Regions from separate parts of the Paenibacillus sp. FSL R5-0887 genome, predicted to be linked through region 2. Evidence: predicted binding sites of a transcription regulator. Region 2 holds the regulator's gene; each other region holds the start of a gene.
What was found. The regulator Rex, encoded in region 2, represses fermentation and respiration genes when NADH is low (regulators of the CRP and FNR family bind a similar motif). The targets are predictions, from matches to a motif close to TTGTGAAATATTTCACAA.

Region 1 (7,514 bases), 180 kb from region 2:
AATCAATCTTTGGAACACCAGATGGAACGGGTAATCCAATATCAGCAATGACAATCGTATCGGTGTGGCCTAAGTCAGTAAGCACTTTGGAAATATGACTGTTTAAGATTCCTTGTTTTTTCATAATTAAAGACTCACCTCCACCTCTACTCTTGTTGGCATGCCACCTTGGGCACCAAATTTTGTGACGGATAAAGAAGCGGCGCGATTGGCAAACTTTACACTAGTTCGAATAGACTTGCCTTCAGCTAGAGCAACAGCAAATGCCGCATTAAAAGTATCTCCTGCTCCAGTGGTATCTATAGCATTCACTTTATAGGTGGGAACTAAAACTTCCTGTTTACCATCGTAATAACGCACACCATTGCTGCCTTCGGTTATAAATAACTTATTGGGGTATTTGCGTAAAGCTTCGGCAGTACTCATCTCAGGAAATAATATTGCACATTCATGTTCATTAGGTGTTAAATAGGTGGCATTGTTTATAATCGTTTCACTGATAGGCCGAGCAGGTGCTGGGTTAAGCAACATAGGCACATTGAATTTATGGCAAATCTCACTTACATAAGACACCGTCTCTTCCGGAATTTCTTGTTGGATTAATACCATGTCAGAGCCTTTAATATTCTCAAGTGCCCGTTCAACCAATGCAGGAGTAACTAAATCATTGGCTCCTTTTACAACGATAATGCTGTTATCGCCTTCCGCTAAAATGATGTGAGCTGTTCCACTTTCGACATGTGTAACCGGTTCCACATTGGCGGTAAAAACGCGATTCTTTTTCAGATTATCCATGATAGCGGTACCATAGAAATCATCACCTACACAACCAACCATCGTAACTTCTGCTCCTAGACGGGCAGCAGCGACGGCTTGGTTCGCACCCTTACCGCCCGGAACGGTGGAGAATTGTTCTCCAAGCACAGTCTCACCCGCGTGAGGCCGCTTATTCGAAGTCACTACTAAATCCATTGAACAGCTGCCAATTACACATATCTTAGCCATATTCATCAACCTTTCTCATGTTGTCATCTATTCTTTACTTCTTGTAGTTTCCCGCTCCACAAAGCTAACGGGTAGTTGAATAATCTTCTCTTCCACCTTATCTTGCTCAATTAGCTTAATAAGTAAACCCGCTGCTTCTCTACCCATATCATGTGCCGGCTGGCGAATGGTGGATAAAGCAGGTGACAACAAGCTGCTGAGCGGGATATCATCAAATCCGATGATTTGCAGATCCTGCGGCACTCTTTTACCTAAACGATGTGCTTCATGAATGACTGCCGTCGCCACAATATCATTACTGGCAATTACGCCATCCGTATCTATATATTTATCAAATAACTCCACAGCCCATTGTTCTGCTACTGTATGGGAGAAGGATGAAGTTTCGATCACATTATAGCTGATTCCCATTTCATTAAGGACTTCAATCGCCCCAAGAAATCGATCTTGTGCAGGTTTGATATGCGCCGGTCCTTGTATCACTGTAATTTTTTTGCTTCCCCGTGCGATAATCTCCTGTGCTGCAAGACGTCCGCCCTTTTTGCCATCTGCGTATACGGAAGGGCTATCATTAGAAGTACGGTCCAGAAATACAACCGGAATCTTCAAGTTAGAATAAACGTCACTCTCAGGGAAATTGGTTGACGATATCATGCCAATGACATTGTTTTGGATAAAGGTTTGAATATAATCCATCTCTTTGTCCTCGTTCTCATCACTATTGCCAAAGATGATCCGATAACCTTGCTCCTGCATCCGATCCTCTATCCCCCGCGCTAACTGCGGGAAGAACGGGTTAGTAATATCAGGCAAGAGCAGCCCGATTAATTTAGATTTCCGCTTGTATAATGATCTTGCAACCTCATTAGGGGTATAATTCATTTCTTTGATCGCTGCCTCAACCTTTTTGCGAGTATCGATATTCACATATCCAGATTCATTTATAACCCGTGAGACTGTTGCTACCGAAACTCCAGCTATTTTTGCGACATCTTTGATCGTCATCATTCTTTCATTCATCCCCCAATGTGTAACCGGTTACATGTATTACATAAATTAGATTATCACATAACCTTTTCATTTACAAATCTTTTTTTCGATCATAAAGCTAACAAAAGATACCAACTATATATCGATATCTTTTGTTATTTGAATTTATTTATCTGCAAAGCGATTTAATAATTTTATTGTATTGAAATGCATACCTTCATGGTAAAGTGTGAAATTTATGAATTCACCGATTGAATTTAAGGTTAATCCACTTCCTGTTGTAAGAGGGGTTACTTGCTCACTTAAGCGATTGTGAAAAGCTTCCTGGATCCGTTTGGGTTGCTCCGTAAGCATCTCAAGTAAAACTTCAAGCGTTGGCGGTTCCTCATTCCACTCGGCTGGTTTAGTCCCTTTCGCAAATAAGCGTTCAAAGCTTGCCGGCAATTGCATAAGCTCCCGAGCAGAATGAAAGGCAAACTTCTCTTGCACCAAATAAATATGTCCCAAATTCCATCGGATATTGTTATTAAACCCTTCTGGAATGCTATTCAAAGTTCCCTCAGATAGTCCCTCGACAGCACGCACAGTAACACTTCGCACAAACTTAATTTGTTTGAATACAATTTGATCCATTATGACCCCTCCTAATATTTTCATCCATAGTTTACCATGAGATTATCTTTAATTTCCTAAAATTATTTTATACTTAATTGTTTCATAACGAGCGTAATAAACGACTGCATATAACTTTCTTGAAGTTCCTTCTTTCTGTAGCCCATCCATATCGAATGCTTGGAGACTACATTTTCTACTGCTATTTTAGCTAATGTTCCCTGATCAAGATAAGGTTTCGCCAACAAAGCGGATACATAACTAATTCCATAACCGGCAATGACAGCTTGAATAACTTCATTCACTCCATTAAATTGAAGCCCAATCGTTGGCTGCTGTACACTTCTTTCTTCACACAACCGGACAAGCCGCTCTCTGGCTGCACTGCCCTCTTCCCTCATAATAAATGCTTCAGACATTACTTCTTCAAAGCTAGCCTGCTGATTGGCAATAGGGTGATGGGAAGAAACCACGAATACATACTCGTCCCTATATAACTCCCGATGTTCGAACACTCCTGTATTATGCGAAGGAAACTCCATATCACTGTAAATCGCCACGTCTGCTTCAAAATTATTTAATTTTTCCATGACACCATGAGAATTAGTAGTAGTGATCTGAATGTTAACTTCCGGAAAAGATTGTTTGAATAATGACGCCCACCGGGGAATGAGGATGCTTGTCGCTAAATAATTACCTGCAATCCGCAGATTCCCCTCAGGAAATTTGTGATAGTCTTCAATGATTTGCTGGACTTGATCACCCATGGCAAAAAACTTTTCAAGAGGTTCGATTAACCTTTTTCCTAAAGGGGTGAGCACCATCCTCTTTCCTTTAATTTCAAATAATAAAATATGATTCTCCCGTTCAAACTTACGGATTTGCGCTGATATAGCGGGTTGACTGATATGCAAACGTTCAGAGGCTTTGGTCACACTACCTGTGATCGCAACGTAATAAAACAATTTTAATACATGATAGTTCATCGTCAACTCTTCCTCACTTTATAAAATAATATCTGTATTCGCCGCTTATCCTCAGCCATTTTATTATAACTATACATTATGGATGTTAACTATTATATATTGTTTATTTATATTTATTTATCTTATACTTACAACTATTCATAAGGGAGGTCACGTTAATGACAAAAACAGTATTCTACTTAACCCGCCACGGGCAAACAGAATGGAATTTACAAAAACGAATGCAAGGGCATCAAAATTCTGCGCTTACAGCCTTGGGCGAACAGCAGGCGAAATGGTTAAGAGATCGTTTGGAAGTAGAAAACTTAGGCGCAATTTATTCTAGTACTAGTCCAAGAGCATTGCATACTGCGCAGATTTTACGGGGAAAGCGGAGTTTACCTATTCATCAGCAAGTTTCTTTAATGGAAATTAACATGGGGAGCTGGGAAGGAATGAATACGGATCAGATACAACTAGAATCCCCTTTACAATATTCCCATTTTTTCACCAGACCCGATCTATATATTCCTCTAACCTCAGGTGAAACTTACAAGCAGCTTGAACAAAGAGTAGTGCCGACAATGGAGCGCATCATAAACGATAACGTAGGGCTAGAAGTGCTCATCGTCACGCATCGGATGACTTTAAAAGTCATTATGGCTTATTTTCTCAATAAATCATTGCAGGAAATTGGGGAGTTACCGGATATTCTCTCTACAGCATTATGTAAAGTAACCCTAACTGATAACAATACAACCATTGATCTGTATGGAGATACTTCACATTATCAATGACTATGGGTCAAAAAATAAAAAGGTAACTCCGATTAACGGGGCTACCTTTATAGGGTTCAACATTAAATATCCACACTTTTGATTATAAAACTGCGGACCTTCATCCATTTGCCTGAAATGAATTCATCAATCGTTTTCGTCTTTGGTCTAACGCAAAAGCGATGTTTTGCCCCTTTATCAAAGCCCACAGCTTCAAAAATTAGGCTATCCCCTATTTGCTCCTTGAAGAACACCTGCTTTAATCCCAACCTATTTAACATTTCAAGCTTTACGCTCTCAATATATGTGCGCGAATACTCCTTAGACATATGTGTTCCTCCTAGTAGTGGTAGTAATATTATAAGTCAATATGAAGAAAATCAACAATAGTTCATATATTCATCCACAAAAAACAACCAGGCAGCGATTCTCCGTTGGAGGTTCACTGCCTGGTGTTTTGGGTCTGCGGTGGTTTGCTTGAGTAGGTTACGAGCTAAGCTTAATCATTCGTAGCTTTCGGATACCCACTCCGTTGTAACGCACTATCTTGTTGAAATTTGTAAGATAACTGCATTCTATACACTTATTCCATATCCACAAGGGCTAATTCTAACTTTAAGTGTATTCTATACAATTAAAAACTAGAGAAATAGCCTGTAGAGTATTAAATCAAGAAAATAGATGTACTAAATACAGCTATTTTCATTGGCCGAGCATTTTGAGCATTTTAGTTGTACAAAATACAGTTAAAACCATCTACTGTACACTTCAATACTCCATTACTTGTTACTTCAAAGCTTCCGTCGGCTCTCATATGGTAACTAGATGGGGTGTAGTCCATTATGAGTTTGCCCATTCATACTGATTCCTTTTTCCTGAACCTATCCGAATAATTCTATCTATTTAGTCCTTCAACTTCTACATCTAACTAATCGAAAACATCACTAACTTATTTAACTTCAGTTGCCCCAGTCACTTTACCTTCAATCCCTGCAGTTGCTTTCACATCTTCGTTTGCGAAGTAAAGATTTCCATCAATAGTCGAGGTTTCATGCAGATTAAATCCGTTCGCTTCTACATAAACATCACCTTTAATGGTTCCGCCTTGAACTCGTAAATTTTCACTTTGTACAGTTAACTTAGGTACAGTGAGTGTGTAATTGGCAGTAACTTTGTGATCAGCGTCTTGGGCATAAAGAGCAATCTTACGGTAGATGTCGCCGTCTGCGGCCCCTTTATCATGGAATTCGCCTTCAACAACAACATCTTGGGCAATCGTCACATCATTTAGAATGGCAATAATCCAATTTCCATCTTTACTTACAGCCTTGGTAAACGCATCTGCTTGATTTACGATTGAAGCTGTAGTAACTGCATCCGTTTGCTCTGTAGTTGGAGCCGTAGTAGCCGCCGAATTAGTCGCATTATTATTATTCGCACCACAACCAGACAAGACTGCAACCGAGACGCCTGCTACTAACATCATTTTAAATAACTTCATTTGAAATCCCCCTTGTTTTTGATTATAAATTAATTATATATTAAAATTTTTAATAAACAGGTGAAAATTTTCACAATATTGTGTCGTTATCTGAAGCGGTTTCACAAAGATCACTCCTTTCCATCCGGAATCGTATCCATAAGTAACACCTCATCTCGCTGCCCGTTTTAAGTTCATAGATCTTAATACTTATTTACCCAAATTTTAAGAAAGGTCACAAAGGTGCTTAATTCCACACAAAAAGGACACTCCCAACAACTGCGGAAGTATCCTCATAATCTTTATTACTATAAATCTTTAGATTAGATATCCTCTTGAAAAAGATATGGAACCATCATACTCTACACTTACTTTTTTAATGTTAGGTTTATGCAAAACTCCAGCATTAAAATAATACAGCGGAAGGATGACCATTTGGTCAATGAGCATTTTTTCAGCTTTTGCATAAAGCTTGTTTCGTATAATTTAGCTTAAGACGATTATCAAGCAGATCTTCCCAGAGTTGAATCTCAAGGGCTACATTCTTCCATTTCTAGCTAATTAACAGGGTCATCTGACTGCTCTCTCACCCCCCATTGACGCTTTAGAATCAGAATGTTAATCTTTAGAAAATATCACAAGGATAAGGGAGCTATTTACTGGTGAAAAAGACAACCATGAAGGACATCGCACTTCGTGCCAATGTCTCCGTCGCAACAGTGAGCTATGTTCTGAATCGTGTCGGCAACCAAACCATTCCTGAGAAAACGCGCCAGCAGATTCTTCAGCTTGCCGAGGAACTGCATTACATACCGAATCTGGCAGCACGTTCACTTGCGAATCAGAAAACAGGATTGGTCGGTGTGCTTGTTAACACAGCAGCCCATACCCCACACTGGAAGCTCCATGCCCAGTTCTCATTTATACATGCCTTGGAACAACGGTTAACAAATGCTGGTTACCATACGCTGCTATATTCACTTGATGTTGACCAGCCTTCTTTGGATATTATCGTAGAAAGAAAGCTGGAGGCTGTATTTCTGATCGATGTGCGCGAGGAAGCCTTTTATTCGATCTCCAAGCATTTTGTAGAAGGAATTCCTTTGATTCGGATCGACAGCATGATTGAAGATAAACTCTTTAAGCAGGTCCTTTTCAACTATCGAGCAGCTCTGCACAAGGTAAAACCACAGGACCTTTCACAGGTATGTTTAATTATGGAGAGCTTCAATAACTCTTTCCTCACCCGCTTTATTCAGGACAGTCTTCCATTACCTCAAGAAGCGATATTCACCGTTGTCAATTTGGAGGAATTAAATACATTCTTACAGGAGGGGGGCTATAAAGAGGCCATTGTCATTAATGAGTTTATTGGAAGTTACGTTGAAAAAAACGGGAGGTTCGAACAACTCTCTGTTCTTTGCACCTGCAATTGTCCGGAAATATTAGGCGATGACGTTCATAAATTCATTTTCACAGGGGATAAAGCGGCTACTGCATTTGAACTCATGGACAAATTATTGCATCATTCTGACTACTCCGCACAAGAAAATAATTGTTATTTTGTAGAATAATTTTTTTGGCTATTCACTTAAGCGTTTAAGTTGAAAGGAGCATAACTATGCCTGGTCCTGTATTAGTGAAACAAGTTCCCTCTGCTGTTCAAGCTCATCCCTCTCTTTGGGG
Region 2 (7,514 bases):
AGAACTGACCCCAGGAGGATCCATTTTTTCCTTTTCTTCAAGGTACAGCTCCCTTTCTAGTAATATATCTTTTTTGATTATATAACACACCCGCGTGTTTATCCAAAATTTCATAATTTTCTAGCTTTCCCAGCCTTAAAAATACACAAAAGGCCGCAACTTTTGCTAAAAGCAAAAAGTCGCAGCCTATTATTTATTCGTTATTCTCCAGACTTAACGCTTCAATAAACCTTCGAAGGCTTCTTGCGCTTTACGCCGGATAGCTTCCTCATCCAGGGTTAAGCATTGTCCATGCTTGATGACCTGTTTACCATTCACCCACACATGCTCAACATCCTTAGCGCTAGCAGAGTAAACTGCATGAGACAACAGATCTGTGTGTGGCAGCAAATGCGGCTGATCGATATCAATAGCAATGAAATCTGCTTTCATCCCTACAGCAAGTCTGCCTACATTATTTAAAAAGATGGACTGCGCGCCATATTCTGTAGCCATACGCAGAGCCTCTGGAGCTGGAACAGCCGTTGGATCACCGCTGACACCCTTATGAATGAGAGCTGCAAGCCGCATCTCTTCAAACATATCCAAGTTATTGTTGCTTGCCGCGCCATCCGTGCCAAGAGACACCTTCACACCAGCTTTTAGAAGATCAGTAACCCGAGCCACTCCGCTAGCCAGCTTCAAATTACTGCCCGGATTATGAGATACACCCACATTATGGCGAGCCAAGATCTCAATCTCTTCATCATTTAAATGAACACCATGTGCAACTATCGATGGACGTGTGAACATGCCAAGCTTCTCTAAGTGAGCTACAGGACGCAACCCGTAATCCGCCACATTTTGTTCCACTTCACGTTTCGTTTCGGACATATGCGTATGCATCGGTAAATCCAGATCATGCGCTGCCTGCACGAACTTAACCAGGAAGTCCGGAGGGCAAGTATAAGGGGCGTGCGGCGAGATCATAGTAGTAATTCTACCTTCAGCCTTTCCATGCCAGTTACGGGCAAAAGAAATCGCTTCCGCAAGCTTGTGATTCTGTACATCCTCTGGACATAACCCGATCACACCACGCATCAATACGGAACGGATACCTGATAACTCAGCTACCTCGGCTACTCGGTCCATATGATCATACATATCGAGGAAGGTCGTAGTTCCACCCTTCAGCATTTCCAATACAGATAAGGAGGTTCCCCAGTATACATCATCACCGGTGAACTTTTCCTCCATCGGCCACATCTTCTCCTGAAGCCACACTTGTAGCGCTAAATCATCTCCATATCCACGCAGCAAAGACATCGCCGCATGACCATGTGTGTTTACAAGTCCAGGCATGAACAGCAGACGGCTGCCATCAACCACTTGCACTCCAGCTTCCATCTGAGGCTCTTCTTTTCCTATGTAAGTGATTAAATCATCTTCAATAGTCATATATCCACTCAGAACCGGCTCATCCGTTCCCGGAGTCAGAAAATACCCGCCCTTAATTATCGTTTTATTGTTGTTCATGTTCGCTTTCTTCCTTTCCATCCCGCAAGTAATAAGCAAGACTTTGCAGATCAGTTGTAAAATCAGCTGCATGCACCCGGATATTCGGTGGTGTCTTCAGAATCACAGGGGCAAAGTTCAAAATCGCTTCAATCCCAGAAGAAATGAGAATATCTGCTACATTTTGAGCTTCTGAATCAGGTACGGTAATAATGGCAATGCGAATACCTTGCTCACGAATCGTGCTGCCTAGTTCATCCATCGGTTGCACAGTAAGGGAGTTGATCTTACGTCCAACCTTAGGAGCGTACGAATCAAATATAGCCGTGATTTTCATAGTATCTTTAAGATATGCATTGTAATTAGACAAGGCATGTCCGAGATTACCTGCTCCAACTAAAGCTACATTAAGCTGTTGATCCAGCTTCAGGATATGACGGATTTTCTCAATAAGATACGTTACATCATAGCCGATACCTTTTCTGCCGAAGTCACCAAAATATGCTAAATCCTTACGAATCTGTGCGGGATTAAGATCAAGCTTTTGTCCAAGTTCCTGAGAGGAAACTGTTAATATTTCGCGATTCTGGAGATCATTCAAAAAACGCAAGTACACAGGCAGTCTGCGAACAACGGCTTCTGATATTTTATCCGATTTCATATTTTTCCTCCTAAAAATAGTAATGTTCTTGTGAAAATCCATATTCAAACGTCTACCTCTCCTTATTAAGGACGGTACTGTAACACACCGCCCTTAAGGATAAGGAGGAGCTAAACTGAAGACGAGCGTTTTAAGAAGCGCCGCCATCCTCTAGCCATTCCGCTATGCGTGGGACCATTTGATCAGTAAGCATATGCTCCATTTTGGGACCAGGCAATGAATAAAGGAAATACTTCCCGTAATGAGATTCAATAACCCTTGTATCATAAACAATAACTATTCCGCGATCCTGCGCCGTGCGAACCAGTCTTCCGAATCCCTGCTTAAAACGAATAACCGCTTGAGGAACAGATAATTTCATGAACGGATTCTTCTTCTGGGCCTGTAATAACTCCGACTTCGCTTCCGCCAACGGGTGATTCGGCGGTTGAAATGGAAGTCTCACGATGGCCAGGCAAGTCAGTGCTTCACCTGGAATATCTACACCTTCCCAGAAGCTGCTCGTCCCCAGCAATACGGATGCTGCACTGTCCTGAAAGCGGCGGATCAGCTTGCTCCGGCTGCCACCTTCCACGCCTTGACCAAGCACCGTAATCTCTTGTGAGGCCAAAGCCTCTTTAAGCGGATCATATACCTGACGCAGCATTTTATAAGAAGTAAACAGAACCAGCATCCGCCCACGTGTTGTTTTAGCAGCTTCCGATAATGACTGTACGAGTGTATCGACAAATCGAGCATCGCCCACACTCCCCTTCACACTAGGAAAATCACGCGGTATAACTAGCAGTGCCTGCTCGCGATACTTAAAGGGAGATGGAAGGAGTGAGGTCATTAGACGTCCCTCTTCTGCAGCTTCGTTAAGTCCGAGATTATCAATCATAAATTGAAAAGACTTATCTACAGACAGCGTCGCCGAGGTAAGCACGATGCTTTTTTTCTTATCGAAGAACAACTCTTTAAGCTGGCTGCTAACATCCACAGGGACGGCATACATCTGCAGTGATTTGCTGCGGTAATTTCCATTTGCCTCCAGCCAATATACTACATTATCGTCATTCAGCCCCATAAAGAATCTTACTTGCTCACGGATGGAAGCCAAATCCTTAAATAAACCGCTAATATCAGTAACAAGACTGTCTGCTGAAGATTGGCTTTCCTGGTCGCGCATCTCGTTAAGCATTTTATCACCCTTACGGATGATGTCGCTTAACGTCAGATTCATAGTGTTCTCTAGCGCAACCAATTCATCCCAATCCTTCGGCTTACGGGCGGGAATCAACCGCATAACCAGTTGTCCCGCTTCCCCTGCCCCTGCATCACTGCGTTCCGGCAAAAGGCTGAACAGCTTGTCGCTGAGTGCATCCCAGGTTTCTTTGACGGTAAGCAGATCCGGGTAGATCCGATCGATGACTCCGCTCCATTCTGAAGCCTCTTCACTGCCTGACGACTGTAATATTTGACGAAGAGCAGGAAGCTGTCCGTTTCGGCTATCTTTATACAGCCGCGATAATGTGTGTGCCACAGTGAAATGCTTCATATGCATGCCAAGATGTTTACCAGCCACATCTTCTAAATGATGTGCTTCATCAATGACAAGATGCTCGTAAGCCGGAAGCAGCTGGTGCCCAGCCTTAACATCTGCGAATAGCTTGGAGTGGTTCGTAATAACCACGTCAGCAATCCCAGCTTCATGCTTGGCCCTATGATAATAACATTTGCGGAACCAAGGACAAGAACGGCCCAGACAGGAATCGGTATCGCTTGCCACCGTCTCCCAGAAATCACCGCCCCGGCCGCTTAAATTCAGCTCTTCATCATCCCCTGATTCACTTTGAGTGAGCCATACAATCATCTGAGCGGCAGTAAGCGCATCTTCCCTTGGGCTTATAAAGTCCTTTTTATTAATTTTATGCTCAAACTTACGCAGACACAAATAATGCCCTCTTCCCTTAAAAATAGCAGCTTTAAACGGAAAAGGAACTACCTGCGTTAACAAAGGGATATCCCGCTCGCGCAATTGGTCCTGCAGATTAATGGTATGAGTGCTGACCATGACTTTTTCATTGGTGCGAACGCTTTGATAAATGGCAGGCAACAAATAACCGAGCGATTTACCGGTTCCTGTGCCCGCTTCGATCAGTAGGTGTTTGTCTTCGGCAAGTGCCGTCATCACCTCATTGATCATAATATCCTGAGCTTCCCGGCTTTCATACTGCGGTAATGTGTCTTTAAGTCGTTTGGTTACTTCGTCCATATAATCAGTAAAAGATAAATTCGCTAGCGGATTCTCAGCATGCTCATCTCTAGGTGGCGCTAACTCCGTCCAATCTCCTACTGCAAGCGCTAATTGACGATAGAAAGTCAGATCACCTTCGGGCTGTAGCGTTTCCGCTTCCCGCTCTCGCAGCAGACCATCAAAGTACCAGCCCAGATCACTATCCTCTTCGGTAAACAGCTCACAGAGTCTCTGGATCGTAAGCAGCGGCAGCTCGTAGAGCTCCTCCAGACATTTCAGCAGCACTAAAGCAGTCGCAAGTGCATCACTATCTGCCTGATGCGGACGATCATGTGTCACTCCAAAATGAGCACTGACAGAGCCTAGTTGATAAGATGTGAGCGAAGGAAAGCAAATTTTCAGAAAATCAATCGTATCCAAAATCCGCCCTTGAAATGGCAAATAACCACAACGATCTAAAGCATTTTGTAAAAAATGGAAGTCGAAAGCGACATTATGCCCTACAAGCACAACATCATCCAAGAGCGGAACAAGCTCCATCATCATCTCATCCAGCTCAGGCGCATCCTTAACATCATCATCGGTAATCCCCGTCAGACCTGTTATAAAAGGAGGAATCGGCGTTCCGGGCTTGACATAGGAACCATATACCCGGGAGATGGACCGGTCTTCTTCTATAATTGCAAGGCCAACCTGGATAATTTCACCCACGGATTGGGTTCCTGTTGTTTCAAAATCAAGCACGGCAAATTTCATTATAATTCTATTCCCTTTCAATTGAGACTCTTAATCAGCATAACAGAAGTTGCGAAAAAAGGCGATGCACACCACTGGTTCAGGGGATGCATCGCTTGAATGGAAATTTCCAAAACCGTTATTCTTTTACAAAAGGGAAACCAGCTGATTTCCAAAATGCAGCTTCCCTCCACGACGGCGGCATACCTCTAAGTTAACGTTTGGTTCCGGAAGCGCAGGGTCATGTTGCAAAGCAAGATCAAACAATTCCTGCGCTTCATTGAAACGTTCCTGTGAGGCTCGTATGCAGCCTAAAGCATTATAAACCATGGCTTTCAGCTTGGTTTCCCGTATCAAGCCCAGCATATGGTTCAGATGACTCCAAGCGGCCTCACCGTCACCTTCCTGCAGATAAGAGATGGCTAAATATAATCGAGCAGCCAAGCTATCCGGGTATTGCGCAATAACTTCTTTAAACTGATCAATACACTTTCCATACATCAGCAGCTTATAATACCCCTGACCTCTTACAAAGGAATCCATACATAGCTCTGGTGCTTCCTGTTCCGGCACTTCCTCTTCGACCACTGCTGTAAAATCCGCACTTTCGCGAAAGGAACTAAGCTTCTCAGCAAAAGCGAGCCATTCATCCATCACTTTGTCGCTCAGTCTATGCAGCATATTATAATTGCATAAAAGCTCGTTCCGGCGGGCACCCTCCGCTGTAGGGTAATCTGTTACGATCTCCTGAAGCACCTTGTTCATTTCAGCAAACAAATGTTGAAACATGGGCGATCCCCCCCTTACTGAAGATGAAATCAGTTCAGCTTGCCTGACTTCATTTTCTGCGAGATCGGGGTCTTTCATCCCTGCCATTCATTACATGGCGTAAGTCCATACATTAAGCGATTGTAGCATGCAATTCATGATCAGCCAGCTTCACTGGTTTGTTATTCTCATCCACGAATACCACCGTTGGCTTATGTGACTCCAATTCTTCTGAGGACAACATCGCATACGAAATGATAATTACTGTATCGCCCGGCTGAACAAGACGAGCTGCGGCACCATTAAGACAGATCACTCCGCTTCCACGCGGTCCAGGGATTACATAGGTTTCCAGTCGCGAACCATTATTGTTATCCACAATTTGAACTTTTTCATTCTCAAGAATGTCCGCGGCTTCCATCAAGCTCTCATCAATGGTAATACTGCCTACATAGTTCAAATTCGCTTCCGTTACTGTTGCGCGGTGAATTTTGGATTTCATCATATGTCTAAACAAGTGCAGCAACCTCCTTTGGAATAAATACATTATTATCAATCAAGCGTGTTCTGCCAAACTTCACGGCGAGCGCTATTATAATTTCCCCATCCACTTCTGATAAAAGAGCTTCATCCTCTAATCCTTCAAGATCAGGGAATGTTAAGATCTCCGCATAATCAATCACCGCTAGAGGGGAGCTGGAAATAACCGATGTCAACAATTCCCGCACTTCAGCAACGGTTGTTACTTTTCCTTCTTCAATAGACTGACGTGCTTCACGTAAGGATCGAGATAACACCAATGCCTGACTACGCTCCTCTGGAGACAAGAATACGTTACGTGAGCTGAGTGCAAGTCCATCCCCTTCACGAACGATCGGACAAGGAATAATTTCGATATTCATATTAAGATCGGACACCATTCGGCGAAGCACAGCAACTTGTTGAGCATCCTTCAGCCCAAAGAAAGCATAATCCGGCTGTACGATATTGAAGAATTTATTAACCACTGTGGTTACACCATCAAAATGCCCAGGGCGGGATGCCCCACAAAGCCGGGTAGTAAGCTCCGATACCGAGACCGTAGTCCGAGTAGGCTGCGGATACATTTCTTCCACACTGGGGATAAATACAATATCTACTCCCTCACGTTCAGCGAGCTCCAAATCACGACGCTCGTCACGCGGATAGGAATCATAATCCTCGTTTGGCCCGAATTGCAAAGGATTCACAAAAATGCTCATTACCACTGTGTTGCTCATTTCTCCAGCCCGGCGAAGCAGACTGGCATGTCCGTCATGCAAGTATCCCATCGTAGGAACGAACCCAATCGGGGCGTGCCCGCCTTGTCTCATATACTCCAAAGCTTCGCGCAGCTGCTCCATGCTTCTGACGACTCTCATTTATTTCCCTTCCTTTCTTGCAGCGCCATATAAAGATTCCAAAACCGTTTCATCTGCATTAAAAACGTGACTTTCATCTGGGAAGGAACGTTCCTTCACTTCCTTCACATATTGGCTGATGCCCTCACGGATTACATTACCCACATCCGCATAGGTTTTGACAAAACGTTTCTCACGGTAAGGTGAGGCATACCGCAGCAAATCATGGAAAACCAATACC
Region 3 (7,514 bases), on a different contig from region 2:
ATTATTAGATTACAACATCTCAATAGAACATGCTATAGAAAAATAATTACCAGAACTTTTTTTGGTATAAATTTAATTATTATCAGAATCATTTTTTTATATAATCATTGATTGCGTTACTTAATTTCAGTAGTACGTTTCTAATATTATTAACCAATATATTAATTTACACTTGGATCAATTATATTAATATATCATTATTTATCACAAGAATACATTCATATATTTAAGATTGCCCGCTACCTTACAGGTCTACTACGTTAATTCTTTACTCTTTCAGATTTGCTCTGATATAGAGGTATTTTATGATAATGGCTCAGTAGCATACAAAAGAAAAGCACCTATATTAAGTCTCAAGTATTCTTATACAAACCTATTAATCTTATCCAAAATAGTTAGCTCTCTTGAATGTCACTATTTGTTTCTATCTTCAACATATCCACCGACTCCACATGTGTCGGAATACTCAGTGTGAACAAATCTTATAAGATGTCCCCTTCTAATGTAAAGAAGGGCTTAGAATAATTGCAGTCTAGCTCTTTTCCCCCTCCTTAATTACAGAGTTTTATGTATTCTCTATCTGAGAATCTTATCCTACCTAAATCCCCTATAATCTCGCTACTCTCAGTCAAATCAATAAAATTATCTTTACTTTTCCAAGATCCGGTCCCAAACCGCATACGATAATTGCCGCGAACTCTTTTAGAGTAATATCTGCTTTCAGTTAATAAAAAAACCGAGAAAGAGCACTCCATTTAAAAGTGTCTATTTCTCGGTTACAGTTTATCAAGCCGTTACGTTAATTAGTTAGGTTGCTCTTCCATCGCTCTAATAGATTCATCCACCTTTACCATCATGGAACATTCGACTCTTTTGCGGAAGACGTCACAGCTGAAGTCATAGGTTCCGACCAGGGAACCCGTCGCGTGCAGTGCATTGGCAGGACAACCGCCGCTGCAGTAGAGCTTCGCCCAGCAGTCCTTGCATTCCGGCTTCGAGTAGCAGTTGCTCTCTTGGAATTGACATTGCAGCTCAGACTTTGTGATACCATCCCAGAGGTTTCCCATGCTGTACTCTTCATCCCCTACGAACTGGTGGCAAGGAAAAAGCTCTCCCCAGGGGGTGACAGCAAGATATTCCGTCCCTGAACCACAGCCAGTAATTCTCTTCTGGATGCAAGGTCCTTCCGAAAGGTCAAGCATGTAGTGATAAAAGGTAAACCCCTTGCCTTGTTCACCGCGACCGATCATTTCCTTCGCGAGAATTTCGTACTGGTTGTATATCTCCGGCAGGTCCTCCTCGGTAAGTGCATAGGGCTCCCTTGGATCACAGATGACCGGTTCCATTGAGATTTTGTCAAAACCAAGATCTGCGATATGAAATATATCATTGGTGAAATCAACATTGTTACGGGTATAGGTTCCTCGTACATAGTACTCTTGGTCTCCGCGCTTACGAACGAATTCCTGGAACTTCGGAAGAATATGATCATAGCTGCCTTTTCCGTTAACCGTTTGGCGAAGTCGGTCATGAACCTCTTTTCTTCCATCCAGGCTTAATACGACATTGTACATTTCCTGATTTAAAAACTCGGTGACCTCATCGTTCAGCAGCATCCCGTTCGTCGTGAAGGTGAAGCGGAACTTCTTTTTGTATTCTTGTTCTTTGCTTCTTGCATAAGCTACGATCTGTTTAACTACTTTCCAGGCCAAAAGCGGTTCCCCGCCGAAAAAGTCGATGTCCAGGTTGCGATGATGACCCGAATTTTCAAGCAGGTAATCGATAGCTTTTTGTCCAACCTCATAGCTCATGATTGCTCGATCTCCGTTGTATTTCCCTTGGCTAGCGAAGCAATAGTCACATGATAGATTACAGGTATGCGCAACATTGAGGCAGAGTGCCTTAACATAAGTTTTCCGTTTTTTTAAATCAAGCGAGAGGTTCTCATACTCATCTTTTGTAAAAAGCTGACCATCATTTATAAGCTCCTCGATATCCACGATGGTTTCTCGAATGTCACTCTCAGAAATGCTGGAATCATGCTTATATTTCTCTAACATCATTGTCACGATTTGGTCGACAGAAGTTTTCTCATAATCCGCTATAATTTCATATGCTAGGTCATCAACAACATGCACCGAGCCACTATAGGTATCGAGCACGATATTGTATCCGTTTAGTTTATATTGATGAATCATACTTACTAATCAAGCTCCTTTTGCACACAAGTAGAAACGGCTTTGCCATCCTTTAGAGGAAGCATTCATTTCTTAAAAATAGCCGCCCATCAGCAGAGCAATGGGCGGTAAAATTCCGAATCCTATCTGTTCATTGCATTTTCACACTTCTGGTTTGCAACGCCGCAGGAAGTTTTACAAGCGGACTGGCAAGAGGTCTGGCATGCGCCGCATCCGCCGTGTTTTGCGGTATCCATCAGTTTGCGGGTGCTTAGGGTTACGATTCTTTTCACGATAAATAACTCCTTCTGTAATTTCTTGTGATCACTTTCACTTAATTTCCATGGAACATCGTAGCAACCTCACGTAAGTACGTCTATGATTCCCGTCACCCAGCAGAGTAGAGAGGGCTTAAACATAAGTATCAACGTTAATTTTCGTGCAGTCGTTCATGCTTGTGATCATAGGATTCGGTAGCGGTAACCAGAGTCAGTGCAATACTAAAAAAGTGAAACAAAAAAGAGACGGCAATGATGCCATCTCTTTAACAACATTTTTTCTCATACTTGTCCGTAAAGTCCAATAAATATAAGGATTTCATAGCACTGTATCCTTCCTTACCAGTAGAGCGACACTCTCCACATGCGTGGGTGGACAATGTGAACAAACTTATATGAGGAGCCCTAAGACACTTCCAGACAGTTTATCTGCTCTTGACGCCTTAGTTCATAAAAATATTGCACAATTGGATGCTTTAACTCATCTTCTCGCTCATGTTTAAAATCCGCTTTTTCCCAACTCGTCGGTCCAATAAGGCTAGAATATTCAATAAGATATCGTCGCTTTCTAAGCTCTCCTCTATGGAAATAGATAAATACTTAGTAGCTATAACAATAAAGTTCGATTTACTTAATAATGCCTGAGCTGACAAAAGTTCCTTTGCAAGTTCTGATATTTTTCTGCTTCTTGCAATGACTATTAGCCGATCCTCCGGGATGATCCCTTACTAACTTTTCTAACCGCTTCAATTTCTTCATGGTTGTTAAGAATTTGAAAATCTGAACCGAGCATAGCATCTATGGCGTGCTGCAGAGGGACGAGAATGGCCCTCCTATCCATAACCGAACGGATGCTTTTTGTACTCTAAGGGGCTTGAGCCGACTCTATTTTTGAACACACGACTAAAATAGTACTGGCTCTTATACCCTACCTTCACGGCCAGATCCCCGATTTTGATATTCGGCATTACGTCATCCAGAATCTCCTTCGCCTTCGATATCCGAAGCTCAGTGACATAGTCAAGGAATGAAGCACCGATTTCTTGCTTCATACGCTTGCTAAGATAGGTTTGGTTGATATGAAATAGTGCTGCTACTCGAGTAATAGACAGCTCCGGATCCTGATAATGACTGTCAATATACTCGGTCACTTTTTGGATAAGCACTGTTCCATCCCCTGTATACCCGGGAAGCTCCCGCTTCTTATCCACCCTGCCTTCATGTGAATGCAAAGGATATTTTACCTGAAGATGCTCATCGATCCGATGAAGCAGCTTGTTCAGATCACTCTTCGGCACAGGTTTCAATACATAATCGAATGCTTGCAGTTGCACGGCTTGACGCGCATATTCAAAGTTATCGTACCCGCTGATGATGACAACCAGAACCGACGGGCAGCGTTCGCGCAATATATTCATCAGATCGAGCCCATTCATATTCGGCATGTTGATGTCCACAAGACATACATGTGGTAGGGCTTCCTCCACCATATTCAATGCTTCGTTTGCACTTTTCGCTTCTCCTGCAACCTCAAAAAGATACGGACTCTCCTCAATGTATTGTCGCAAGCCTTTGCGAATGATCGTTTCATCATCGACGATGACAATCTTCCACATCTTCATTCCACTCCCCGTCCAAAGGTATTCGAATGACCATAACGGTAATGCCATCTTCGCTCTTCACTGCAAGGCCATATGGCACTCCGTAAGCTAGTCGAATGCGATGGTTTACACTGTATAGCCCAAAGCCTGTGGCAGAACGATCATATGTATCATCAAGAAGGGCTTGATTTATCTGCTCAAGCTTCTCTTCCGGAATCATAACCCCATTATTTTCAACCTTAATGACCAAATAATCGGCCTGTTTATATGCTGTAATCGAAATTTTGCACTTTTGATCCCCAAGTGGCTTAATCCCGTGATAAATCGCATTTTCCACCAAAGGCTGCAGTATGAAGCGAACAACTTGGCACTGAGCAAGCTTTTCATCATATCGAAGCTCGTAGTCCAGAATCTCCTCATATCGCACACCTTGAATATGAAGATAACTCTCGACATGGTACAACTCCTGATCAAGCAGAATGTAGGGACTGCCTGTGCCAAGCCCTAATCGGAAATACGCGCTAAGCGCTTCCACCATCTCCACCACATTGTCTGCTCCATGTTCCGTTGCCATCCACTGGATCGTATCCAATGTGTTGTATAAAAAGTGCGGCTTGATCTGCTCATGAATCAGTCTGAGTTCCATCTCCTTTCGGTCCTGCTCCACAGCGTATAATTGAACAAGCATGTCATTGAAGCTTCGTCCAAGATCGCCGATCTCATCCGAGCGCGTAACATCTGCTCGTATGGTTTGGTTGCCGTTCTGCACATTTTCCATTACCTGGCGAAGCGACTGAATTGGACGAATAATGGAAGAAGCAAGCAGCACCAGAAAGACGATAAACGCACTACCGATAAGAACGCCTACCAGCAATGCAGTCCGCTGGGTTTTGATCACCGCTAACGATAGACTTGAATTCGGTACTTTGAGTACTAACTTCCAGCCTTCCACATTTTGAATTGGAGCCTCAAATACACTCATGTTCTTCTTATCTGCTGTATCCTCCGCTCCATCTTCTTCACCCAGCTCTCTGCAATCGACGATAAGCTGGCCTGACTGGTCATATAGCATTACATCTTGAGCAATCTCCCTCATCTTCTTGACGGAGACGGCTGCGGCAATATAAGCTACCTCATCATTCACCGATGGATTCACGCGATAAAGAATGACGACGATTTCGGCTGCATTCGCTTTGGATACGATCGGATTGCTTACCACATAATTGGAATCTGAATTCAGCAGTTTTCGATAGTAGGGTCGGTTTAGTATCGAAAAAGGCTTGTCCCTTGCTGACCAGGAATTTCCGTGAATATCCACCACGCGTATGGATTCGTACTCTACTTTCTTCTTCGCCTCGAACTTATCGAACTCTTGCAGCAATTCATCTCGTGTCCACTGATGGTCCGAAGCTAGAGAAGCAAGCATGTCTATCTCTCCAATGCGCTGATTAAACCAATAATCAATCTGGTCGCTGCGTGCAGTAACCACTTGCTGCGTTAAGTTCTTATTCAAAGGGACAACCGTATGGTTCATCTCCAAATATATTGTTACAAGCAATGCAACGAACAGCAGCAAGAAGCAGCCTCCTGCGATTAACGTAATTTTTAAGTGAATTGATTTCATTGTAATCATAGCCCTTCACAATATCCGTTTCTTACATGCCCGAAAAAGACAAAAAAACACTAATCTGTGCAAATACATAATGCTGTACTAAATCTATAATAGGTCTTGTGCATATTTTCACATGAAATAACATTCATGTCTAGGCTAGAGATAAAGGATTTGCCTAGCAAATCTTCCTCTCCCTAGTGTATGTAACCAATTCACAACAGAATGAAGGAGATATTATGCGAACTCACACGAAAAAGCTGTTATCTATTCTACTAGTCCTCAGTCTTATGTTCACGCTTGCTGCTTGCGGCAGTAAAGATGCAGAACCCGCTGCAGATGCAAACGGAGTTCAAGTCTTTGAAGGAGTTGGGCAAGGTAAACATGGCGATATTAAAGTACAAGTCTCCTTATTAGATAACAAGATCACTGACATTAAAGTGACAGAGCATAAGGAAAATGAAGTACTTGCAGAACCTGTTTATACGCAGCTCAAGCAAGATGTCATGGCAACTAACAGCGCAAAAGTTGATGCCATTAGCGGATCTACAGTTACAAGCAAAGGATATCTCGAAGCCATTCAAGATGCAATTACGAAGTCTGGACTTACCCTTGTCGCTGGCGCTGCAGTCAGTGGAAGCAAAGACAAAGAAGAAGTCGAGCAAACCTATGATGTTGTCGTCATCGGTGCCGGGGGTGCTGGCTTTAGTGCGGCTATCGAAGCGAAGAGCGCTGGAGCTAATGTAGTTCTGCTCGAGAAAATGCCAGCTGTTGGCGGCAACACATTGATTTCCGGTGGTGAGATGAATGCGCCTGACAACTGGGTTGAACGTGCTCTTGGCATCACAGATGACACGGCTGACTTGTTCTATAATGATACGATGAAAGGCGGAGACAACCTCGGGGATCCAAAGATGGTTCGTATTCTTGCCGACAATGCTCTAGCATCTGCCGAATGGCTGCGCGATGATATCAAGGTAGAGTTCTTACCTGATCATCTGTTCCAATTTGGTGGCCATTCCAGAAAACGTGCGTTGATTCCTGTAGGTCATACAGGTGTTGAATTGATTACTAAGTTAAAAGCCAAAACAGACGCTGATCAAATCACGATCAAAACGAATATGAAAGCCGAAACCTTGCTGAAGGACGAAAGCGGCAAAGTAACAGGTGTAACTGCGACTTCGGGTACTGGCGACAAGATCACATTCCATGCGAACAAAGGCGTCATCATCGCTACCGGTGGTTTTGGATCCAATGTAGAGATGCGTAAGAAGTATAACCCTACAATGGATGAAAAATATATGACTACCGATACACCAGGATCTACAGGTGACGGTATCGTTATGGCAGAAACGATTGGCGCCAAACTGACAAACATGGAGAGTATTCAAACGTATCCAATCTGTAATCCTGAGACAGGTGTTATTTCCCTGGTTGCAGACTCCCGCTTCGATGGTGCGATCCTGATTAACCAAGAAGGCAAGCGCTTCGTTGAGGAATTAGAACGTCGTGACGTTATTTCTAAAGCAATTCTTGCCCAAACGGGTGGATATACGTATCAATTATGGAATCAAGGCATTGAGGATATTGGTAAAACGATCGAAGTTCATCAAGACGAATACGATCAACTCGTTAAACAAGGCTTGCTCTTTAAAGCCGATACGATTGAAGAGGCGGCTGATTTCTTTAAAATTGACGTGAACACTTTGAAAGAAACGATTAATAAAGTAAATGATTATGCGAAAACAGGTAAAGACCTTGATTTCAAACATCGCGGTGGATTGAAATCTCTTGAAAAAGGCCCTTACTACATCGAAAAAGCTGTACCCTCCGTTCACCATACAATGGG
Region 4 (7,514 bases), 270 kb from region 2:
TAGTTGAAAAAGGCTGGGTAGCTGACATTACGGATCTGTGGAATAAATACGAATTTAAGGATCAAATTAACCCGGTTCTCCAAAACCAATTTATCATTGACGGAAAAGTATTCGGCGTAACTCAAAAGGGTTATGTAACAACCACAATGATCAACAAAAAAATGCTGGATGAAAAAGGCGTTGCTGTTCCATCTATGGATTGGACTTGGGATGATATGCTGAATACCGCGAAAGGCGTAGCTGATACCAAAAAAGGGATTTCCGGTATTGCTCCAATGGGTAAAGGGAATGAAGCAGGCTGGAACTGGACCAACTTCCTGTTCGAAGCTGGCGGTGAAATTCAGAAGATTGAAGGCGGTAAGGTTGTAGCTACTTTTAATTCTGAGGCTGGGATTAAAGCGCTGGATTTCTACAAGAAACTTAGATGGGAAGCAAACGCGATTCCTCAGGATTGGGCACTGGGCTGGGGTGATGCTGTAGGCGCATTCCAACAAAGTCGTACAGCAATGGTAATGGCTGGATCTGACGGTGTTATTGAGCAAGCGTTGAATCAAGGCGGTCTGAAACCAGAAGATGTACTTACGTATCCAATGCCTGCGATGGAAAAAGGCGGAAAACACACTGGGGTACTTGGTGGTGACTACCTTGTAATCAATCCAAATGCAACACCAGACGAGCAAGAAATGGCATTCCGTTATATTACATTTGATTACTTCTCCGATAAAGGTCTAGAAGCACTGGATGCGGTTCTGCAACAACGTACAACGGATGGCAAATACTTTATTCCGCCGCTCTTAGATTACTATTCTGCAGATTCTGACTTCGGCAAGAAAACAAAAGCTGTGTATGATAAATATACAAATGTATATCAATACAGCCCTGATATTTTAGGCTTGCTGGACGGTAAACCGGAAGCGCAATACAATACACAGGACTACTACGCAACCATGTCCAATGTAATTCAAGAGCTGTTCTCCAAAAAGGGAACAGATTCCAAGACACAGCTTGAAGCTGCTGCAAAAACAGTGCAAGAGAAATTCTTCGATACAATTAAAGTAGAATAGGCAAGGAAGGACAGAACCGGCTCCTTTAGGAGTCGGTTTTTTTATGTTTATATTATTGATATTTTTATAAATCAACACGACGGATGGTTTCCGACTATTTTTTAGAGGGTCATGGGAAAAATAGAGTGTCAACAAAAATAGATTTGCATTTTTAAAATATTTTTGCGAGCGGAAAGGTAGAAAATGGGTATTGGTTCTTGTCTTTTTAAACATAAACTTTAGATTTAAGGGATATTACAGCATAAATAATGGTAAAAAACCTATAAAATGATCGAATGAAAGCGCTTTGAAAACAAATCAAAAAAACTTTATACTTTGTGAAAGATTTCACTATACAAGGTGGAAATGATGTGATAAGATAAATGTGTAGAGAAAAACAACCTAAAAATTGACAGGAGGACGAGGGAGATGGCAGTTAAGAACGAAGTCGCCGCCCAAGTTAAACAAACTACCGCTGAAGAGTATATTCAGACTTTGGTGGATAAAGCGAAAAAAGCACATGAGGCATTCATGGCGCTGGATCAAGAGCAAGTTGACACAATCGTTCATGCAATGGCGTTGGCTGGACTCGACAAACATATGTACCTCGCTAAATTGGCTGTAGAAGAAACTGGCCGCGGGGTTTACGAAGACAAAATTACTAAAAACATCTTCTCGACAGAATATATCTGGCACGGAATTAAATACGATAAAACAGTAGGCGTTATTGAAGACAATGCTTATGAAAGCTTCCAAAAAATTGCTGAGCCCGTCGGAATTGTAATGGGTATCACACCGGTAACCAACCCTACATCCACCACGATGTTTAAAGCGTTGATTTCGATTAAGACACGGAACCCTATTATATTCGGTTTCCACCCATCTGCGCAAGAGTGTAGTGCAGCAGCTGCTAGAATTCTTCATGATGCGGCTGTAAAAGCTGGCGCACCTGAGAACTGTATCCAATGGATTGAAATGCCAACGATGGACAAAACAAATGCTTTGATGAACAACCCTGACGTTGCACTTATTCTCGCAACAGGCGGTTCTGCAATGGTAAAAGCAGCTTATAGCTGTGGTAAACCAGCTCTTGGCGTAGGTCCTGGTAACGTACCTGCATTCATCGAAAAGAGCGCGGATATCGATCAAGCCGTAACGGACATCATTCTTTCCAAAACATTTGATAATGGTATGATCTGTGCTTCCGAGCAAGCTGTTATTATCGAAGAACCAATCTTCGATCAAGTGAAAAAGAAAATGATCGCTAATGGCTGCTACTTTGTTAACAAAGAAGAAGCTGCCAAACTTACTAGCGGCGCTATGAACGTTGATAAATGTGCGGTTAATCCAGCAATCGTTGGACAATCCGCAGTGAAAATTGCTGAAATGTGCGGCATTCAAGTTCCTGCCGGCACTAAGATTCTGGTAGCAGAACTTGAAGGTGTAGGCACTAAATATCCATTGTCCGCTGAAAAATTGAGTCCTGTGCTTGCTTGCTACAAAGTTAAAAACGCAGATCAAGGTATTGAACGCGCAGCACAAGTTGTTGAATTTGGTGGTATGGGCCATAGTTCGGCTATTCACTCCAACAACGAAGAAGTAATCATGAAGTTCTCTAACCGTCTGCAAACAGGACGTATTCTCGTTAACTCGCCTTCCACTCATGGTGCGATCGGCGATATCTATAACACTAACATCCCTTCGTTGACGCTGGGCTGCGGATCTTATGGTCGTAACTCCGTGTCGCAAAACGTTACAGCAATCAATTTGATCAACGTGAAAAGGGTGAATCGTCGTACCGTGAATATGCAATGGTTTAAAGTACCTGACAAGATCTATTTCGAAAAAGGCGCTACTCAGTACCTGACCAAAATGCCTGATATCACACGTGTCGCAATTATCACTGACCCAATGATGGTTAAGCTTGGATATGTTGAGAGAGTTGAACATTACCTGCGTCAACGCCAAACTCCTGTAGCGATCGAAGTGTTCTCGGAAGTTGAACCAGATCCATCGACAACTACAGTTGAAAAAGGTACAGCAATGATGAACAGATTCCAACCGGACTGCATCATCGCACTTGGTGGTGGTTCCCCAATGGATGCTGCAAAAGGAATGTGGTTATTCTATGAACATCCAGACGCAGACTTTAATGGTCTGAAACAAAAATTCATGGATATCCGTAAACGGGTTTACAAATTCCCTAAACTTGGAAACAAAGCTAAGTTTGTAGCGATTCCAACTACTTCGGGTACAGGTTCGGAAGTAACATCTTTCGCAGTTATTACCGATAAAACAACTGAACAACACACTAAATATCCTTTGGCTGACTACGAGCTAACTCCAGACGTAGCTATCATTGATCCAGAGTTCGTATATAGCTTGCCAAAAACTGCTGTAGCTGATACAGGTATGGACGTATTGACACATGCCATCGAAGCTTATGTATCTGTTATGGCGAGTGACTACACGGATGGTCTGGCAATTAAAGCAATCCAATTGGTATTCCAATACCTTGAAAAATCGGCTCTTGAAGGCGACAGAGTTGCCCGTGAAAAAATGCATAACGCATCAACACTTGCTGGTATGGCCTTTGCTAATGCTTTCCTGGGTATTAACCACAGCTTGGCGCATAAATGGGGCGGTCAATATCACACTGCTCACGGTCGTACTAATGCGATCCTTATGCCACACGTTATTCGTTACAATGCTAAGAAACCTACGAAGTTCGCTTCGTTCCCTAAATATTCACACTTCGTAGCTGACGAGCGTTATGCAGAAATCGCCCGTATTCTGGGATTGCCAGCTCGCACAACTGAAGAAGGTGTAACTAGCCTGATCAATGCTATTCGCGACATGAACAAAAAACTGGGTATCGAAGAATCCTTCCAACAATTGGGCTTTGATCCTAAGGATTTTGAATCCCATGTAGATTACTTGGCTGACCGTGCATTTGAAGATCAATGTACAACTGCCAATCCTAAGCTGCCGCTGGTATCTGAACTCGCAGATGTATATCGTAATGCTTTCTACGGAAGATTTGATAATTAATATTTGGTTAAGTAGATAATAGGATGGTTGTGGATTAGATATAAGTGACAAATATCACCGGAAAGGTGATATTTGTCACAGTCTATTTATAGAAAATAAACTAAAATGTTTATATAAACAACGGTCCCATATATGGAACAATGATTGTGAATTTTCGAACAACCATATTTTTCTTGGGATCACGAGACACGGGATCAACCTTCAAGCCCGCGATCTCTACAAATATAATATAAATATAGATGGAGGGATTTAGCATGTCGGTGATTGAAAAAGATGTACAAGAAGTGAAATCCGGTTGGAGAAGTTTTGCAAAAGGTAAATGGTCCAGAAAAGTTGACGTTAACAACTTTATCGCAAGCAACATTAAGCCTTATGAAGGAAGCGAAGAATTCCTCGTAGGACCTACTAGTAACACAACTGAACTGTGGAAGATTATTTCCCAATTGAGCAAGGAAGAAAGAGAAAGAGGCGGCGTATGGGATGTTTCCCTAGATACTGTCTCCACAATCACTTCACATGCTCCAGGCTACATTGACAAGGACAAGGAACAAATTGTAGGCGTACAGACTGATGCTCCTTTTAAACGTTCCATCCAGCCATTCGGCGGGATCAAGATGATGGTTGATGCTACGAAGGCTTATGGCTTCGAGCTTCCACAAAACATCGTTGACATGTTTACGAACATTCGCAAAACGCATAACCAAGGCGTATTTGATGCATATACACCAGACATGAGAGCTGTGCGTAAATCCGGCGTAATTACAGGTCTTCCTGATGCTTACGGCCGCGGACGCATCATCGGCGACTACCGCCGCATTGCTCTGTACGGTATTGATTTCCTCATTAAAGACAAAAAACAACAACAAACTGAGCTTGAAGTAGATTCCATGACTGAAGATATCATTCGTTTGCGTGAAGAGCTGTCCGAGCAAATTCGTGCACTTGGCGAATTAAAAGAAATGGCAGCTGCTCATGGTATGGATATTTCCAGACCGGCGACCAACTTCAAAGAAGCTACTCAATGGGTATACTTCGGATATCTGGCAGCAGTTAAAGAGCAAAATGGTGCGGCGATGTCCCTGGGCCGTGTGTCCTCTTTCCTGGACATCTATGCAGAACGCGATATTGCTGAAGGTACTTTGACTGAAGAACAAGTACAAGAAATCGTCGATCATTTCGTAATGAAACTGCGTATCGTGAAATTCTTGCGTACACCTGACTATAATGATCTGTTCTCCGGCGACCCAACATGGGTAACTGAATCCATCGGTGGTATGGCTGAAGACGGAACAACTCGTGTTACTAAGAACAGCTTCCGTTTCTTGAACACCCTGTACAACTTGGGTCCAGCTCCGGAACCAAACTTAACTGTACTGTGGTCCGAAAAATTGCCTGAAGCCTTCAAAAAATATTGTGCTAAGGTTTCCATCGAAACTAGTGCAATTCAGTATGAAAATGACGATGTAATGCGTCCATACTGGGGTGAAGATTATGCGATTGCTTGCTGCGTATCTCCAATGCGTATCGGTAAACAAATGCAGTTCTTCGGTGCTCGTGCCAACCTGGCAAAAGCATTACTGTATGCTATCAATGGTGGTGTAGATGAAAAATCCGGAGCACAAGTTGGACCGGAATTCCCAGCGATCACTTCTGAATATCTGGATTATGACGAAGTAATGAAACGTTTCAAACCGATGATGGAGTGGTTGGCTAAGACTTATGTTAACACTTTGAACATCATTCACTATATGCATGACAAATATTCTTACGAACGTATCGAAATGGCGCTGCATGACCGTGACATTCTGCGTACGATGGCTTGTGGTATTGCTGGGCTGTCCGTTGCAGCTGACTCACTAAGCGCAATTAAATACGCCAAAGTAAAACCTATTCGTAACGAACAAGGTATTGCGATCGATTTCGAAACCGAAGGCGAATTCCCTTGCTACGGTAACAATGACGATGCTGTTGACAGCATCGCAGTAGAATTGGTTGAAACCTTCATGACTATGATCCGTAAAAACAAAACATATCGTGATTCTGTGCCGACTCAATCGGTACTGACCATTACTTCGAATGTAGTGTACGGTAAGAAGACAGGTACTACACCTGACGGACGTAAGAAAGGTGAACCTTTCGCACCAGGTGCTAACCCAATGCACGGACGTGACAAGAAAGGCGCCTTGGCTTCCCTGAACTCTGTAGCTAAACTGCCTTACTCCGATGCACAAGATGGTATCTCTAATACGTTCTCCATCGTACCTAAGGCACTTGGTAAAGACGAGGATTCCCGTAAGTCTAACCTGGTACACATGATGGATGGATACTTCCATAACAACGCTCAGCATTTGAATGTTAACGTATTTAACCGTGAACAGCTGATGGACGCTATGGAGCACCCAGAGAACTATCCACAATTGACTATCCGTGTATCCGGTTATGCAGTTAACTTCATCAAGCTGACTCGTGAACAACAAATGGATGTAATCAACCGTACATTCCACGGTTCGATGTAATTTGTTCCTGTCATGAAGATCTTTGAATTAGTACTACTATTGAAATAATTGCAAGGAAGATACCGCCCTTGTCTCAAGGGCGGTAATATCTTGTTTGAGAATTGTTAAAATTTTAAATTTTATTGCCGCGATATAGGGATATGACAGTCTCAAGGACAGGGATCTTCATCGTTGAAAAAGGGACTGTTAGTCTGGCGTGGCGAAAGGATGACATCCTATGATTAAAGGTCGCATACATTCTTTGGAAACCTTTGGAACCGTTGATGGACCTGGTATTCGATTTGTCTTATTTATGCAAGGCTGCTTGCTGAAATGTCAGTATTGCCATAACCCTGATACCTGGGCTTTAGATGAAGGTAAAGAAATGACTCTAGAAGAAGTGCTTTCGGAAATCGAGCCATATATAAACTACTATCGTTCATCCGGTGGCGGGTTAACTGTATCCGGTGGAGAACCAACCTTGCAGGCGCAATTTGTAAAGCAGTTATTTACGGAAGTGAAGAAGCGTTGGAATTTGCACACCACATTAGACAGTAATGGTTACAACGAAGGTGACAAGATTAATGACTTATTGGATGTAACAGATTTGGTTATGCTTGATCTGAAGCATATTGATGAAGAAGCGCATATCAAATTAACCGGTAAATCCAATGATCGAACTTTGAAGCTTGCACGCTGGCTCTCAGACCATAATCGTAAGATGTGGATCCGACATGTATATGTTCCTGGTATTCATGATCGTGAAGAGGATCTCATTAACTTAGGTCGTTATATTGGAACCTTAAATGGCGTCGAGAAATTCGAAATCTTACCTTATCATCAGATGGGTATCTATAAATGGGAAATGCTCGGCAAAGCTTATGAACTGGATGGAGTACCTTCTCCAACAGAAGAAGAAGTGCAA

Region 1: MKY14_RS10795 (polymer-forming cytoskeletal protein) is a predicted target of Rex. The motif match lies at 5,908-5,925, and genes of this name have one in related genera.
Region 3: MKY14_RS23985 (flavocytochrome c) is a predicted target of Rex. The motif match lies at 5,786-5,803, and genes of this name have one in related genera.
Region 4: adhE (bifunctional acetaldehyde-CoA/alcohol dehydrogenase) is a predicted target of Rex. The motif match lies at 1,380-1,397, and genes of this name have one in related genera.

The regions. Positions count from the first base shown of each region.
Region 1 is NZ_JBBOCE010000001.1:2,381,361-2,388,874, forward strand. Features, by position in the region: gene rbsD (D-ribose pyranase) at 1-124, opposite strand, end outside; gene rbsK (ribokinase) at 127-1,005, opposite strand; gene MKY14_RS10770 (LacI family DNA-binding transcriptional regulator) at 1,033-2,013, opposite strand; gene MKY14_RS10775 (DinB family protein) at 2,161-2,628, opposite strand; gene MKY14_RS10780 (LysR family transcriptional regulator) at 2,691-3,593, opposite strand; gene MKY14_RS10785 (histidine phosphatase family protein) at 3,752-4,369, shown strand; gene MKY14_RS10790 (hypothetical protein) at 4,432-4,677, opposite strand; gene MKY14_RS10795 (polymer-forming cytoskeletal protein) at 5,298-5,849, opposite strand; gene MKY14_RS10800 (LacI family DNA-binding transcriptional regulator) at 6,491-7,402, shown strand; gene MKY14_RS10805 (MFS transporter) at 7,450-7,514, shown strand, end outside.
Region 2 is NZ_JBBOCE010000001.1:2,561,762-2,569,275, forward strand. Features, by position in the region: gene MKY14_RS11540 (cell wall elongation regulator TseB-like domain-containing protein) at 1-41, opposite strand, end outside; gene MKY14_RS11545 (amidohydrolase) at 214-1,515, opposite strand; gene MKY14_RS11550 (redox-sensing transcriptional repressor Rex) at 1,502-2,155, opposite strand; gene dinG (ATP-dependent DNA helicase DinG) at 2,286-5,147, opposite strand; gene MKY14_RS11560 (tetratricopeptide repeat protein) at 5,274-5,915, opposite strand; gene panD (aspartate 1-decarboxylase) at 6,028-6,411, opposite strand; gene panC (pantoate--beta-alanine ligase) at 6,404-7,294, opposite strand; gene panB (3-methyl-2-oxobutanoate hydroxymethyltransferase) at 7,295-7,514, opposite strand, start outside.
Region 3 is NZ_JBBOCE010000002.1:1,361,837-1,369,350, forward strand. Features, by position in the region: gene scfB (thioether cross-link-forming SCIFF peptide maturase) at 804-2,198, opposite strand; gene scfA (six-cysteine ranthipeptide SCIFF) at 2,321-2,470, opposite strand; partial or broken gene MKY14_RS23970 (SF0329 family protein) at 2,861-3,221, opposite strand; gene MKY14_RS23975 (response regulator transcription factor) at 3,289-4,071, opposite strand; gene MKY14_RS23980 (histidine kinase) at 4,046-5,632, opposite strand; gene MKY14_RS23985 (flavocytochrome c) at 5,905-7,514, shown strand, end outside.
Region 4 is NZ_JBBOCE010000001.1:2,832,974-2,840,487, reverse strand. Features, by position in the region: gene MKY14_RS12845 (ABC transporter substrate-binding protein) at 1-1,064, shown strand, start outside; gene adhE (bifunctional acetaldehyde-CoA/alcohol dehydrogenase) at 1,473-4,094, shown strand; gene pflB (formate C-acetyltransferase) at 4,349-6,610, shown strand; gene pflA (pyruvate formate-lyase-activating protein) at 6,828-7,514, shown strand, end outside.